DNA from 3 places in the Micromonospora sp. NPDC049645 genome. Region 3 is predicted to be linked to each of the others. Evidence: predicted binding sites of a transcription regulator. Region 3 holds the regulator's gene; each other region holds the start of a gene.
The links. The regulator HrcA, encoded in region 3, represses chaperone genes, less so after heat shock. The targets are predictions, from matches to a motif close to GGTTNGCACNCTCNNNNNGAGNGTGCNAACC.

Region 1 (5,360 bases), on a different contig from region 3:
CGGCACCGAGCCGGCGGGTGGCACCGAACTGACAGGCGGCACCGAAGCGGCAGGCGACGCCGGGCCGGCGGACCGCGTGGTCGGTGTGGGTGGTGACCAGGACCAGGGGTCCAGCTCGAACGGCCCGGCGATGAACAGCCAGAGCACCACTGCGCCGAGACCGGCGCCGACCAGCGACGGCAGCGCGTCGGCGAGGTCCGCTCCGGAGCGGGTCAAGGCGGCGGCCACACCGATGACGCCGAACAGCGCGATGCCGGCCAGGCCGAGGGCCAGCCGACGAACCGCGAGTACGCCGAACAGCGCGGCGAAGCCTCCGAGCAGCAGGGCCGTGCCGACCAGCAGCGCGATCTTGTCAGCGGTGCCGAAGAGGTCGATGGCGAGTTGCTTCAGCGACTCGGGGACGGCGTCGACGACGACCCCGCCGACCGCGACCAGGGGCGCCGACCGGGGGCCGGTCAACACCGCGACCGGTTCGGCGATCCCGATCGCGACGGCGGCGGCGGTGATCCCGGCCAACGCGGCGTATCGCCGTGACGTGGTGCTCATCGGCCCAGTGTGCGCGATCATGCTGCCGGGTCGCCAACAACGTCAGCGTTCGGTAAGACCCGGCAGCGACCGCAGAACGAGCCGGGGCACACCGCCGTACGACGGTGTGCCCCGGGACGGGTGTCGCTACCGGGTCAGAAACCCGGGCCGTGCTGGTGGCCGTGACCGTGGCCGTGCCCGCCGGCGGCGGCCGGCTCGGCCTGCTCCGGCTTCTCCACCACGAGGCTTTCCGTGGTGAGCAGCAGACCGGCGATCGAGGCGGCGTTGGTGACCGCGTTGCGGGTCACCTTCACCGGGTCGATGATGCCGGCCTTGACCAGGTCGACGTACTCGCCCTTGGCGGCGTCGAGGCCGTTGCCCCACTCGAGGTCGGCGACCTTCTGCGTCACGACGTAGCCGTCGTGACCGGCGTTCTGGGCGATCCAGCGCAGCGGCTCGACGAGCGCCTTGCGGACGACCGAGACGCCGACCTTCTCGTCACCGGTGAAGCCCAGGTCGTCGTCGAGCACCGAGAGGACCTGCACCAGGGCGGCGCCGCCGCCGGGCACGGTGCCCTCCTCGACCGCAGCCTTGGTCGCCGCGATGGCGTCCTCGATGCGGTGCTTGCGCTCCTTCATCTCGACCTCGGTGGCCGCGCCAGCCTTGATGACGGCGATGCCACCGGAGAGCTTCGCCAGCCGCTCGGCCAGCTTCTCCCGGTCCCAGTCGGAGTCGGAGGCCTCGATCTCCTTGCGGATCTGGGCGACCCGGTCGGCGACGTCGGCCTTCTGGCCACCGCCGTCGACGATCGTGGTGTTCTCCTTGTCGACCACGACGCGCCGAGCGGTTCCGAGCACCTCCAGGCCGACCTGGTCGAGCTTGTAGCCCAGCTCCGGGGCGACCAGCTCGGCGCCCGTGGAGATCGCGATGTCCTGGAGCATCGCCTTGCGCCGGTCACCGAAGCCCGGGGCCTTGACCGCGCAGACCTTGAGGGTCTTGCGCAGCGAGTTGACCACCAGGGTGGAGAGCGCCTGGCCGTCCACGTCCTCGGCGATGATCAGCAGGGGCTTGCTGTTCTGCAGGACCTTCTCCAGCAGCGGCAGCAGCTCCTCGATCGCCGAGATCTTCTGGGTGGTGACCAGGATGTACGCGTCCTCGAGGACGGACTCCTGGCTCTCCAGGTCGGTGACGAAGTTCGGCGAGATGAAGCCCTTGTCGAACTGGAGACCCTCGGTCACGTCCAGCTCGGTGGTGAGCATCGAGCCCTCCTCGACGGTGATGACACCGTCGCGGCCGACGCGCTCCATCGCCTCGGCGATGAGGTCGCCGATGGTGGAGTCCTGTGCGGAGATCGTCGCCACGTTCGCGATCGACTCCTTGCTGGTGACCTCGGCGGCACGGCCGAGCAGCGCCTCGGAGACCTTGGTGGCCGCCGCGTCGATGCCCCGCTTGAGGCCGGCCGGGTTGGTCCCGGCGGTCACGTTGCGCAGACCCTCGCGAACCATCGCCTGGGCCAGCACGGTCGCGGTGGTGGTCCCGTCGCCGGCGACGTCGTTGGTCTTCGTCGCCACCTCCTTGACCAGCTGCGCGCCGAGGTTCTCGTACGGGTTGGTGAGCTCGATCTCCTTGGCGATGGTCACACCATCGTTGGTGATCGTCGGCGCACCGAATTTCTTGTCCAGGACGACGTTGCGCCCGCGCGGGCCGAGGGTGACCTTGACCGCGTCCGCGAGGGCGTTGACACCGTGCTCCAGCAGGTGCCGGGCGTCGTCCGAGAAGCTCAGGATCTTCGCCATTAATGTCCCTTCGAAGCGCCATTGCCCCGGCCCGGCGAGCCGGACCGGGGCAGTGGCACTGATCGGTTGGTTACTTCTCGATGACCGCGAGGACGTCGCGGGCGGAGAGCACCAGGTACTCCTCGCCGGCGTACTTGACCTCGGTGCCGCCGTACTTCGAGTAGAGGACGGTGTCGCCGACCTGGACGTCAACCGGAACCCGGTTGCCGTTGTCGTCGACGCGCCCCGGGCCAACAGCGAGGACGGTGCCCTCCTGCGGCTTCTCCTTGGCGGTGTCGGGGATCACGATGCCCGACGCCGTGGTGGTCTCAGCCTCGTTCGCCTGGACCACGATGCGGTCCTCGAGCGGCTTGATCGCAACCTTGGTCGCGGTAGTCACGGGCATACCCTCCTGGGGTACTGGTTTCGTTGCTGGCCAGCGGGGCTGACCAGCGTCAATCTGCCTCATGCCACCGGGCGGGGCCGTCGTCGCGGGTGCCGGTCCGCCTGGCGTGCGCACCCGGGTCGCGAGACCCGGAAGCTGGCACCCTCAGGGTGAGAGTGCTAATCGCAGGTTATTCCGTAGCTAGCACTCCGTCAAGGAGAGTGCCAGCGCGTCGCGCCCCGCCAGGCAGGATTTCCGGGTCGGCCGGGACAATGGCCTTGTGGATCTCGATCAGCTGGCGGCGCTGCGTACCCCCGAGGGGTCGGCCGCGCTCACGGCGGCGGCCGGGCTGGCCGGCGGTGATCCACTGGCCGCGGCGTCGGCGTTGCGCGCGGCCGGGGTGCCACCGACGCTGGCCGCGGCGGCGCTCACCCAGGCCGAGCTGCGCCACCGGGCGGTGGGCAAGTTCGGTGCCGCCGCCGCCGGGATGTTCCTCACCCGCCCCGGCCTGGAGCAGGCCACCCGCCGGGTGGTCGCCGACCGTCGGGCCGCCCGGCTGTCCGCGGCCGGCGTGCGCACCCTGGCCGACCTCGGGTGCGGGCTCGGGGCCGACGCGCTGGCCGCCGCCCGCGCCGGCATCCGGGTGTACGGGGTGGAGGCCGACCCGGTGACCGCGGCGATGGCCGCCGCCAACGCCGAGGCGGCCGGGCTGGCCGAGCTGTTCACGGTCGAGTGCGGTGACGCGACCGCGTTCGACGTGTCGCGGGTCGACGGGGTCTTCTGCGATCCGGCCCGACGCAGCACCGGCACCGGGCGACGGATCTTCGACCCACGCGCCTACTCGCCACCGTGGGATTTCGTCACCGGGCTGGCCGAGCGGGTGCCGCGCACGGTGGTGAAGGTGGCACCGGGCCTGGACCACGCGCTCATTCCGGCCGGCGCGGAGGCGGAGTGGGTCGGCGTGGACGGCGACCTGGTCGAGGCCGCGCTGTGGTGCGGCGAGCTGGCGGAGGTGCCCCGCCGCGCCACCCTCTACCGCCAGCAGGGCACCGGAGCCCGCCACCAGCTCACCGGGTCGGGTGCCGCCGAGGCACCGGTCGGGCCGCCGCGCCGCTACCTGTACGACCCGGACCCGGCCGTGGTCCGCGCGCACCTCGTCGCCGAACTGGCCACCGAGCTGGACGCCACCCTGGGCGATCCGAGCATCGCCTACCTCTACGCCGACCAGCCGGTCCGCACCCCGTACGCGCGCTGCCTGGAGATCACCGACGTTGTGCCGTTCTCGCTCAAGCGGCTGCGGGCGCTGCTGCGCGAGCGTCGGGTGGGCCGGGTGGAGATCCTCAAGCGGGGTTCGGCGCTCACCCCGGAGCAGCTGCGGCGTGATCTGCGGTTGAACGGGGACGCGGCGGCGAGCCTGGTGCTCACCCGCGTCGACGGCGCACCGACGGTGCTGATCGGCCGGCCGGTCGATTAGCACCTGACACAGGCACTAACCTCGTCGCCGTGGCGGGACAGGGCACGCCGGCGACGGCACTGTTGGTCAAGCGCGGGATCGCGCATCGCACCCATCCGTACCGGGTGGCGCCGGACGCCCCGAACTACGGCGCGTTGGTGGCGGTGGCGCTCGGCGTGGCACCCGAGCGGGTGTTCAAGTCGCTGGTGACCGAGGTCGACGGCGCGCTCACGGTGGCGGTCGTTCCGGTCACCGGCGAGCTGGACCTCAAGGCGCTCGCGGCGGCGGTCGGCGGCAAGCGGGCGGCACTGGCCGATCGGGCGGTCGCCGAGCGGGCCACCGGCTACGTACGCGGTGGGATCAGCCCGCTCGGGCAGCGTCGGCGGTTGCCCACGGTGCTCGACGAATCCGCGCTGGATCTTCCGACGATCTACGTCTCGGCTGGTAGACGCGGCCTGCAACTCGAACTGGCGGCGGCGGATCTGGTGGCGCTGACCGACGCTCGCACCGCGCCGTTGCAGACCCGCTGACGACCGCCGTTACATCGGCTCCTGGGTGGGATACCCGGGGAGTAACAGTCGCGTTGCTGAATTGTTATCGCCCCCAACAAACTAGGTAGCTGCGCGGTCTTGTGGAGCCGGTGTGACGCGAAATACGTTGCCGGGCACAACAAAACAACACCTCCCCCACCCCGAAAGGACCCTGCACATGCGTAAGGGGATCCTCACCATTGCCGCCGTGGGCCTGCTGACGACCGGCGGGCTGACCGCCTGTAGCGACGACTCCGGCTCCGGGTCGGCCGGCTCCGACAAGACTCCCAAGATCGGCGTGATCCTTCCGGACAGCAAGTCCTCCGCCCGCTGGGAGACCGCGGACCGTCGCTTCCTGGAGGAGGCGTTCAAGGCCGCCGGCGTCCAGTACGACATCCAGAACGCCCAGAACGACAAGACCGCCTTCCAGACCATCGCCGACCAGATGATCACCGGTGGCGTCACCGCCCTGATGATCGTCAACCTGGACTCGGGCACCGGCAAGGCCGTGCTCGACAAGGCCAAGTCGCAGGGCGTCGCCACCATCGACTACGACCGGCTCACCCTCGGCGGCTCGGCCCAGTACTACGTGAGCTTCGACAACGAGACCGTCGGCAAGCTCCAGGGCGAGGGCCTGTCGAAGTGCCTGACCGAGAAGGGCGCCAAGAACCCCGTCGTGGCGTACCTGAACG
Region 2 (5,360 bases), on a different contig from region 3:
AGAAGCTCGCCAGTGACCTGGCCCTGCACCGCGCCGTCCGGATCGTCGACTTCACCGGCTCCACCGAGTACGGCGACTGGCTGGAGACGCACGCCCGGCAGGCGTCGGTCTACACCGAGAAGGCCGGCCTCAACACCGTCGTCATCGACTCCACCGACGACTTCGCCGGCATGTGCCGCAACCTCGGTTTCACGCTGACCCTCTACAGCGGGCAGATGTGCACCACCTCGCAGAACATCCTCATCCCCGGCGGGGGCATCGAGACCGACCAGGGGCACAAGAGCTTCGACGAGGTGGCCGGCGGGATCGCCGCCGCGGTCGGCAAGCTCACCGCCGACCCGGGCCGGGGCGTGGAGCTGACCGGCGCCATCGTCAACGACGGGGTGCTGGAGCGGCTGGCCGAGGTCACCAAGGTCGGCGAGCCGGTGCTGGAGTCGCGGACGGTGACCCACCCGTCGTACGCCGACGCGGTGGTGCGTACCCCGACGATCGTGAAGCTGACCGCGGACGACGCGGACACGTACGGCCGGGAGTGGTTCGGGCCGATCTCGTTCGCGATCGCCACCGACTCCACCGCGCACAGCCTGGAGCTGCTGCGCCGGACGGTCGGTGAGAAGGGCGCACTCACCGCCGGGGTCTACTCGACGGACGAGGCGGTGCTGGACGCCGCCGAGGCGGTGGCGGTCGAGGTCGGGGTGCACCTGTCCTGCAACCTCACCGGCGGGGTCTTCGTCAACCAGTCGGCGGCGTTCTCCGACTTCCACGGCAGTGGGGCGAACGCGGCGGCCAACTCGGCGTTGACGGACGGGGCGTACGTGGCCAACCGGTTCCGGATCGTGCAGTCTCGGCGGCACGTCTGATCCTGGTTGCGGTCGGGGTTTTCGGGGTGGCCTCGTTGGTTGCGGTTGGGGTTTCGGGGCAGCCTCGTTGGTTGCGGCTTGAGAGTTCCGAGGTGGCCTCGTTGGTTGCGGTCGGGGGTTTCCGGGGCAGCCCGACCCGCGCAGGGATCAAGCCTGACCGCCCGGAGCGGGGCGGGCTGCCCCGGAAACCCCGCCGTGGGCACGGTGGTCGCCGACGGGACCGGTCAGGAGCCTTGCCTCACCACCCATGATCGTGCTCGATCCAGGATGTAGGGGCCTCCCGCTGGTGGGTTACCACTGGATCCTGGTTGCAGCACGATCATGGCCACCGGCGCGGCGCGGCGGCTCGTGGACGGGACCGGCCCGGGTCAGGCCGGGCGGCGCATCTGTAGTTCGGTCAGGGCGGGGATGGTGGGGTGCGGGACCCGTACCCCGGTGTCCTCGAAGCCCAGACGCTGGTAGGCGCGGTAGGCGCGGTCGTTGCCGACCACCACCTCCAGCAGCAGATCCGGGCGGCCGCAGGACCGCGACCAGGCGGCCACCCCGTCGATCAGCTGGCCGAGCAGCCCGCTGCCCCGCCACGTCGGGGTGACGTACACGGCGTAGATCACGGTCAGCCCGGGTTCGTCCGGGGCGGCGGTGCCACCGGCGTGCCCGACCAGCCGGCCGCCCGGGTCGGCGACGAACTGCGCGTTGCTGGAACCGGCGGACGTGTACGCGACCCGGGCGGCGTACTCGTTGTGCGGTCGGGCTGCCGCGTCCGCCAGGGTTTCCAGGAAGGCCAACGGCGCGTCGGCGAGCATCTCCAGGCGCAGCGCCCGCATCCGGGCGGCGTCCTCTGGCCGGACCCGGCGGATCTCCGCGTGCCGCAGGGCGGTCGAGCCGGTGTCGGTGGTCATGCCCGCATGCCTACCACAGGGGGTGGACACCAATTCGAGAGCTGTGTCCGATCGCGGACGCCTCGGCGGCGAGGGTGCGGCGGCCCCTCGACTCGCACTCGTACTGGTGAGTGGGGCGGGGTCGAGAATCCGGTCGATCGGTGCGGTGGGGCAGCCCCGGAGTGTGTCCGATTTGTGGCCGTGCGCGGCTGTCACTGCTCGTGTAGCGTGCGATTTCGGTCACCTTTTTCAATGGCGGTCATCGATCGCTGAGTCGGTGGTCCGGGGCGCCCGGCCGCGCCGTGCGCCGGGTCAGGCAACACCGCGCAGAGTGAGGGAAGTGCACCGTGGCACAGGGCACCGTGAAGTGGTTCAACGCCGAAAAGGGCTACGGCTTCATCGCCGTCGACGGCGGTCAGGACGTGTTCGTCCACTTCTCCGCGATCGAGATGGACGGTTACAAGGCGCTGGACGACGGTCAGCGGGTCGAGTTCGAGATCGCCCAGGGCCAGAAGGGCCCACAGGCGGAGCACGTACGCGTCGTCGGCTGACATTCCTGGCCGATCGGCCCCCGCGAGTCGGGGCTGCGGCGAAGCGGTGCAGCCGGGAAGATCGTGAACCGTTCCAGCCGATGCCGAGGAGCGTTCATGACTGACCAGCCACCCCCGCCCACGCCGTCCTCCGGGCCGGGTGAACCGGGCCCGTCCGACCCTTCCTCGCCCGCCGGCGGATCCGGCCCCGCCGGCCCGCCACCCGGCTGGCAGCCCGCCGTGCCTCCGGCCGGCCCACCACCGGGCTGGGATCCCGCCCAGGGTGCCTGGGGTGCGACCCCGCCGCCGCAGGGATGGGCGTTCCCGCCCACCGGGGGCTACCCACCGGGCGCGGGGCCGTATGGCGGGCAGCCGTGGTATCCGGGGCCGTCGGCCGGCTGGTACCCGCCGGGTTACGGGTACGACCCGAACGACGCCCTGGTCACCCCGCCCGGCGCCGGCATCGGTGGCTGGTTCAACCGGTGTGGGGGAGCGCTGCGCCGGGGGTGGCGGCAGTTGGTGCCCATCATGCTGCTCACCCAGGTGCTGCCCGCGGCGGTGCTCTCGGTGATCTCCCTTGGCGTGGACCCGTCGGCCAACTGGGCTGCTCAGGCCGAGTCGAGCCCGACCGCCGCGCTGCCGGACAACTTCGCCGTCGAGCTGTTGAGCCTCGTGGTGGTGCTGGTCGGCGGCAGCCTGCTGGTCGGGTTGGTGCAGGCCGTCGGGTGGGCCGCCGGCACCTGGGTGATCACCCGGCAGGCGGCCGGTCAGCCCGCCAGCCTGGAGTCGGCGCTGCGCTACGGCCTGCGTCGGGCGCTCGGGCTGTGGGGTTGGACCCTGCTGATCAGCGTGCTCATCGGCGTCGGTTTCTGCTTCTGCGTGCTGCCCGGCATCTACCTGGCCTTCGCGCTGAGCATGGCCGGTCCGGTCTACCTCTTCGAACGCCACAACCCGATGGGTCGATCGTTCCGGATGTTCCACGACCGGCTCGGTCTGTTGCTCGGCCGGGTGGCCCTGGTGGTCCTCGCGGTGATCGTCGGCACGTTGATCCCCGGTGGTCTGGAGGGGGTGGGCACCTCCGCGCTCGGTACCGATCCGCTGGCGTCGCCGGGTACGGCGGTCGGGGCGGTGGTGGTGATCGGGATCACCGCCGTGCTGGCCCTGCCCGCCCATCTCGCCCAGATGGTCGGTCTGCTGGTGACGTACGCCGAGCAGCGCGCCCATGAGGCGCCGGTGAACAGCCCCGGACTGGCTGCGGAACTCGGCTGAGCGCCCCCATCGTGCTTGCACTCGGCAGGGGAGAGTGCTAAACAAGTCATTGGCACTCGCATACCGTGAGTGCCAATGGTCGGGACGGTGGGGCCAGGTTGCACCGGCGTGGAGACGTCGGGGCGGCACATGGCCGGTCGTCGCGGGCTATCCGGCCCGGCCGAAGGACGTCGTCGTCGCCAGGTGGCGACGTCCCAAGGTGCGTACACCAGGCGGCCCATCCGGGGCACACATCTCGGGTGGCCCGTGAGTGTCCAGGAGGACAACGCCGTATGGCCAAGATGATCGCTTTCGACGAAGAGGCGCGCCGCGGCCTCGAGCGGGGCATGAACCAGCTCGCCGACGCCGTAAAGGTGACCCTCGGCCCGAAGGGCCGCAACGTCGTGCTCGAGAAGAAGTGGGGTGCCCCCACCATCACCAACGATGGTGTGAGCATCGCCAAGGAGATCGAGCTCGAGGACCCGTACGAGAAGATCGGCGCTGAGCTGGTCAAGGAGGTCGCCAAGAAGACCGACGACGTCGCCGGTGACGGCACGACGACGGCGACCGTCCTGGCCCAGGCCCTGGTTCGCGAGGGCCTGCGCAACGTGGCCGCTGGCGCCAACCCGATGGCCCTGAAGCGGGGCATCGAGGCTGCGGTCGCGAGCGTCTCGGAGGAGCTGTCCAAGCTCGCCAAGGACGTCGAGACCAAGGAGCAGATCGCCTCCACCGCCTCCATCTCCGCTGGCGACAGCACCGTCGGCGAGATCATCGCCGAGGCGATGGACAAGGTCGGCAAGGAAGGCGTCATCACCGTCGAGGAGAGCAACACCTTCGGGCTGGAGCTGGAGCTCACCGAGGGTATGCGCTTCGACAAGGGCTACATCTCGGCCTACTTCATGACCGACCCGGAGCGTATGGAGGCCGTCTTCGACGACCCGTACATCCTGATCGCCAACAGCAAGATCTCGTCGGTGAAGGACCTGCTCCCGATCCTGGAGAAGGTCATGCAGTCGGGCAAGCCGCTGCTGATCATCGCCGAGGACCTGGAGGGCGAGGCCCTCGCCACCCTGGTGGTCAACAAGGTCCGTGGCACCTTCAAGTCGGTCGCCGTCAAGGCGCCGGGCTTCGGTGACCGCCGCAAGGCCATGCTGACCGACATCGCCATCCTCGCCGGTGGCCAGGTCATCAGCGAGGAGGTCGGCCTCAAGCTCGACGCCGCCAGCCTCGACATGCTGGGCCGCGCCCGCAAGGTCGTGGTGACCAAGGACGAGACCACCATCGTCGACGGTGCCGGTGACGCCGAGCAGATCCAGGGTCGGGTCAACCAGATCCGGGCCGAGATCGACAAGAGCGACTCCGACTACGACCGGGAGAAGCTGCAGGAGCGGCTGGCCAAGCTGGCCGGCGGCGTTGCGGTGATCAAGGTCGGCGCGGCCACCGAGGTCGAGCTCAAGGAGCGCAAGCACCGCATCGAGGACGCCGTTCGCAACGCGAAGGCCGCCGTCGAGGAGGGCATCGTCCCGGGTGGTGGCGTCGCGCTGGTGCAGGCCGGCAAGACCGCCTTCGACAAGCTCGACCTGGTCGGCGACGAGGCGACCGGTGCGAACATCGTCAAGGTCGCGCTGGACGCCCCGCTGCGGCAGATCGCCGTCAACGCCGGCCTCGAGGGCGGCGTCGTGGTGGAGAAGGTCCGTAACCTCGAAGCGGGTCACGGTCTCAACGCCGCCAACGGCGAGTACGTCGACCTGCTGGCCGCGGGCATCATCGACCCGGCCAAGGTGACGCGCTCGGCGCTGCAGAACGCCGCTTCCATCGCGGCGCTCTTCCTCACCACCGAGGCC
Region 3 (5,360 bases):
TCGCGGCGCTGACCTTCGCCCGCGAGGGCGCGAAGGTCGTCGGGGCCGACCTCCAGGTCGCCGGCAACGAAGAGACGGTCGAGCTCGTCCACCGTGCGGGCGGCGAGATGACCGGGATGGCGCCGGTCGACCTGACCGACACCGAGCAGGTACGCAAGCTCGTCGACGACGCTGCCGCCGCCTACGGCGGGCTCGACGTGGTCTACAACAACGCGGCGGCGCTCCGCTTCGGCCCGATGCCCGACTTCTCCGTGCAGGACTGGCGCTACACCATCGCCGGAGAACTCGACATCCCGTACCTCGTGTCGAAGTTCGCCTGGCCGCACCTGGTCCGGCGCGGTGGGGGCGTCATCATCAACGCCGCCTCCATGGCCGGAATGATCGCCGGGCACGTCCCGCCGATGGTCGGTCACACCGCCGCGAACGCCGGCATCATCGGCATGACCCGGCAGCTCGCGCTCGAGGGCGCGCCGCACGGGATCCGGGCGGTGGCGGTCAGCCCCGGGCCCACCCTCACCCCGGCCAGCGAACGCGACCTCGGTGACAACCAGGAGGCGCGGGACGCCATCACCGCCAAGACGCTCCTCAAGCGCTTCGCGCGCCCCGAGGAGGTCGTCGAGTTGGTGGTGTTCCTCGCCTCCGACCGGGCGTCGTACATCACCGGGGCGAACTACCCGGTCGACGGCGGCGCGACCGCCTGGTGAGCCGACCGCCTGGTGAGCCGACCGCCTGGTGAGCCGACCGCCTGGTGAGCCGACCGCCTGGTGACCCGGCCGAAACGGGGGCGCCGCCACTCGTCGACGACGGCGCCCCGAACCCCCTCAGTCGTCCAGAGCGGGCACCCAGCGCGCCGGTCGACGTTCGCGGAACGCGGTGACCCCCTCGCGCCCCTCGTCGGAGAGGAAATAACCGGTCGAGACGGCGGAGAGCCGGGCCAGGTCAGCGCGTAGCTCGGTGCTGCCCGGTCGACGCAGCAGCTCCTTCGCACCGGCCAGCGCCCTGGGCGCGCCACGCACCAGCGAGTCGCAGTAGCCCCGTACCGCGTCGTCCAGCCCGTCCGCCGGAACCGAGGCCGTGACCAGGCCGATCTCGGCGGCCCGGCGGCCGTCGAAGGTGTCCCCGGTCAGGTACAGCTCGGCGGCGGCGCGGGCGTGCAGGCGCGGCAGCACGGTCGCCGAGATCACCGCCGGGATCACCCCGATCCGTACCTCGGTGAACGCGAACGTCGCCTCGTCCGCGCAGACCGCCAGGTCGGCGGCGGCGATCAGGCCCAGCCCACCGGCCCGCGCCGGCCCACCGACCCGGGCCAGCACCGGCTTCGGGCACTCCCAGAGCGCCGCCAGCACGTCGCCCAGCATCCCGGCCGGCACCGTGCCACTGGCGTACGCCGCGGCGGTCTCCTTCAGGTCCGCGCCCGAGCAGAAGACCGGGCCGGTGTGGTCGAGCACGATCACCCGGACCGCCTCGTCGGCGACCGCGTCCGCCAGCCCGGCCAGCAGTTGGGTCATCAGGCCGGTGGAGAGCGCGTTGCGGTTGTGCGGGCTGTCCAGGGTGAGGGTCGTCACCCCACGGGCCGTGGCGACCCGCACGAGGACGTCGGGAGAGGTCATGCCGGGCACACTAGTGGCCATGCCCGGCGTCCTTCCAGATGGTGAGACCGTCCCCGTCGACGGTTCGTTGCCCGCCACCGCCACCTTGGCGGTCGGCGCGCGCGGCTTCGGCGTGTACGTGCACGTCCCGTTCTGCGCCAGCCGCTGCGGCTACTGCGACTTCAACACATACACCGCCGCCGAACTGGGCGGCGGCGCCAGCCGCGAGGCATACGCCGACACCGTCCTGGCCGAGCTGACGCTCGCCGCCCGGGTGCTCGGCGACAACCCGCCGCCCCGGGTCGACACCGTCTTCGTCGGCGGCGGCACACCCACCCTGCTCCCCGCCGACGACCTGGCCCGCATCCTCGACGGCATCGACCGCACCTGGGGGCTGGCCGCCGACGCCGAGGTGACCACCGAGGCCAACCCCGAGTCGGTCACCCCGGAATCGTTGAAGCTGCTGCGGGCCGCCGGCTACACCCGGATCTCGCTGGGCATGCAGTCCGCCTCCCCGGGGGTGCTGGCGATCCTGGACCGCAAACACAGCGCCGGCCGGGCCACCGCCGCCGCACTGGAGGCGCGCGACGCCGGGTTCGAGCACGTCAACCTGGACCTGATCTACGGCACTCCGGGGGAGCGGGCCGAGGACTTCGCCGCCTCGCTGGAGCAGGTCGTCGCCGCCGGGGTGGACCACGTCAGCGCGTACGCCCTGATCGTCGAGGACGGCACGCGGCTCGCCGCCCGGATGCGGCGCGGCGAGCTGGCGTACCCCAGTGACGACGTGGCCGCCGACCGCTACCTGGCCGCGGAGGCCGCGCTCGACGCGGCCGGCCTCTCCTGGTACGAGGTCTCCAACTGGGCCCGCAACGAGGAGGCCCGCTGCCGGCACAACCTGCTCTACTGGACCGGCGCGGACTGGTGGGGGCTGGGGCCGGGGGCGCACAGCCACGTCGGCGGGGTGCGCTGGTGGAACGTCAAACACCCCTCGGCGTACGCCCAGCGGTTGGCCGCCGGCGCGTCGCCCGGCCTGGCCCGCGAGGTGCTCACGGTCGACGAGGCGCACATGGAGGACGTGATGCTGCGGCTGCGGCTGGCCAGCGGCCTGCCGCTGGCGGTGCTCGACGCGACCGGCCGGGCCGGCGCCGAGCGGGCGCTAGCCGGGGGCCTGCTGGCCGCCGACGAGTACGCCGCCGGCCGGGCCGTGCTCACCCTGCGCGGACGACTGCTCGCCGACGCGGTCGTCCGCGACCTGCTGCCCTGAGCGGAACCGCTACCCCCGCACGAGGGCAGCGGTGCTCCGGACCGGCCGGGGGAGCGGCCGGCCCGGTTCACTTGATGAAGTTGGCCGTCATCGGGTAGCGGTACGGGGTGCCCTCGTTGGCCTTCATGCCGGCGATGATCCCGAACAGGATCTGGATCACCACGACGGCGATGCTGGGCAGGAAGAGCAGGCACCAGCTCACGAAGAGCAGCACGAACGCGATGATCGACCAGAGGATCTGGAAGTTCAGGGCGGCCAGGGCGTGCGCCCGGACGGTCGGCGACTGCTGGCCGCGGGCCAGGTAGGCGATGAGCGGGGCGACGAAGCCCAGCGGACCGAAGCTGACCAGAGCGCCGAGTGCGCCGCCGAAGTGCGCGACAAGCGCCCAGGTCTTGTCCTCGTTGTTGGCGTAGCCGCCGCCGGGACCGCCGTACGCCCCGCCGGCCGGGTAGCCGCCGGGCGGGGGATAACCACCGGGCGGAGGGTAGCCGCCTGCCGGAGGGTAGCCGCCCGACGGCGGTTGGTCACCGGTGGGCGGCGGATAGCCACCGGGCGGGGGATAGCCGGCCGGGCCGGGCGCCCCGGACAGTGGTGCGGTGGGCGGCTCGGCCGAAGACGGACCCGGGGAGGTCGGCTCCGGCGGGTAGTTGCCGGGGTCACCCGACCCGGGAGGGCGAGGAGGTTCAGTCATGGATGTAACGGTAGGGGCCGGTGGCAACGCCGCACCAGAGTGACACCGTCCGGCAGTGCGGGCCCGATCGGCCCAGCGGGGTGGCGTGGGCCGCACCGACGGGTGGCCGTTGATCATCGCGTCGGCGGGCCCGCCGACGTAGACTGGCACTCGTTACAGTCGAGTGCCAGGACGGCCTGGCCGGCCCACGGCGCCGGCGGCCGACGTGCGACAGGAGGTGCGGAGGATGGGTCTCGATGACCGGAAACTCGCCGTGCTCCGCGCCATCGTCGAGGACTACGTCTCCACCCAGGAGCCGGTCGGCAGCAAGGCGCTGGTCGAGCGGCACCAACTCGGGGTCTCCCCGGCCACGGTCCGCAACGACATGGCCGTGTTGGAGGAGGAGGGCTACATCCGGCAGCCGCACACCAGTGCCGGCCGGGTGCCCACCGACCGCGGCTACCGCCTCTTCGTCGACCGGTTGTCCCGGGTCAAGCCGCTCAGCCCGGCCGAGCGCCGGGCCATCGAGCGCTTCCTGGTCGGCGCGGTCGACCTCGACGACGTGGTGCACCGCACGGTCCGGCTGCTCGCGCAGCTGACCCGGCAGGTCGCCGTCGTGCAGTACCCGTCGCTGGCCCGCTCCTCGGTGCGTCACCTGGAGCTGGTGCCGATCTCCACCACCCGGCTGATGCTCGTCATGATCGCCGACACCGGGCGGGTGGAGCAGCGACTCGTCGAGCTGCCCGGCCCGGTGCCGGCCGACGACGTCACCGACCTTCGTCGACTGATCAACGAGAAGCTCGCCAACGCCCGGCTGTCCGAGACGCCACCGTTGGTGCAGGCGCTGGTCGAGGAGGCGCCGCCCGAGCTGCGTCCGACCATGACCACGCTCGCCACCGTCCTGCTGGAGACGCTCGTCGAGCGGCACGAGGAGCGGATCGCCCTCGCCGGCACCGCGAACCTGACCCGGGGCGGCCTGCTCGACTTCCAGGGCTCGCTACGGCCGATCCTCGAGGCTCTGGAGGAGGAGGTCGTGCTGCTCAAGCTCATCGGCGAGACCGAGCCGAGCACGACCCGGGTGCTGATCGGCGACGAGAACGAGTTCGACAACCTGCGCGCCGCCTCGGTGGTCAGCACCGGCTACGGCCCGGGCACCACCATCGTGGGCGGCCTGGGGGTGCTGGGGCCCACCCGGATGGACTACCCCGGCAACATCGCCACGGTGCGCGCCGTGGCACGCTACGTGGGCGAGTTGCTGGCCCAGAACTGATTGGTCAGGGCCGATGCGGCCGGCTGCGGCCGCCGACCGGCGCAACGCGAGACGAACATGAGGACACGGAACGCAGTGGCCAGGGACTACTACGGCATTCTCGGTGTGAGCCGGGAAGCCTCCGATGACGAGATCAAGCGCGCCTACCGCAAGCTGGCGCGCCAGTTCCACCCGGACGTCAATCCGGACCCGGAGGCTCAGGAGAAGTTCAAGGACATCAACGCCGCGTACGAGGTCCTCTCGGACGACCGGAAGCGGCAGATCGTCGACCTGGGTGGCGACCCGCTCGCCCCGGGTGGCGGCGGCGCGGGCGGGCCGGGCGGTCCCGGCGGCGCCGGCCCGTTCGTCGGCTTCCAGGACATCATGGACGCGTTCTTCGGCGGTGCGGGCGGCGGCGCCCGTGGCCCGCGTCCGCGTACCCGCCCGGGTGCCGACGCGATCCTGCGGCTCGAACTCGACCTGCACGAGACGGCGTTCGGCGTCGAGGCTCCGATCACGGTCGACACCGCGGTGCTCTGCACCACCTGCTCCGGCGCCGGCACGGCCGCCGGCACCCACCTGGCGACC

Region 1: the regulator HrcA is predicted to act here: its motif matches at 2,840-2,870, upstream of groES (co-chaperone GroES).
Region 2: the regulator HrcA is predicted to act here: its motif matches at 3,585-3,615, upstream of groL (chaperonin GroEL).

Annotation. Positions count from the first base shown of each region.
Region 1 covers NZ_JBFAOI010000003.1:50,733-56,092, forward strand. The annotation lists gene AB0J33_RS08705 (molybdopterin-dependent oxidoreductase) at 1-546, opposite strand, end outside; gene groL (chaperonin GroEL) at 681-2,321, opposite strand; gene groES (co-chaperone GroES) at 2,392-2,706, opposite strand; gene AB0J33_RS08720 (methyltransferase domain-containing protein) at 2,966-4,159, shown strand; gene ybaK (Cys-tRNA(Pro) deacylase) at 4,189-4,668, shown strand; gene AB0J33_RS08730 (substrate-binding domain-containing protein) at 4,847-5,360, shown strand, end outside.
Region 2 covers NZ_JBFAOI010000003.1:369,815-375,174, reverse strand. The annotation lists gene paaN (phenylacetic acid degradation protein PaaN) at 1-860, shown strand, start outside; gene AB0J33_RS10295 (GNAT family N-acetyltransferase) at 1,229-1,759, opposite strand; gene AB0J33_RS10290 (cold-shock protein) at 2,086-2,289, shown strand; gene AB0J33_RS10285 (hypothetical protein) at 2,386-3,537, shown strand; gene groL (chaperonin GroEL) at 3,810-5,360, shown strand, end outside.
Region 3 covers NZ_JBFAOI010000017.1:34,161-39,520, reverse strand. The annotation lists gene AB0J33_RS27510 (SDR family NAD(P)-dependent oxidoreductase) at 1-704, shown strand, start outside; gene AB0J33_RS27505 (enoyl-CoA hydratase-related protein) at 822-1,610, opposite strand; gene hemW (radical SAM family heme chaperone HemW) at 1,630-2,853, shown strand; gene AB0J33_RS27495 (DUF4870 domain-containing protein) at 2,921-3,544, opposite strand; gene hrcA (heat-inducible transcriptional repressor HrcA) at 3,771-4,793, shown strand; gene dnaJ (molecular chaperone DnaJ) at 4,869-5,360, shown strand, end outside.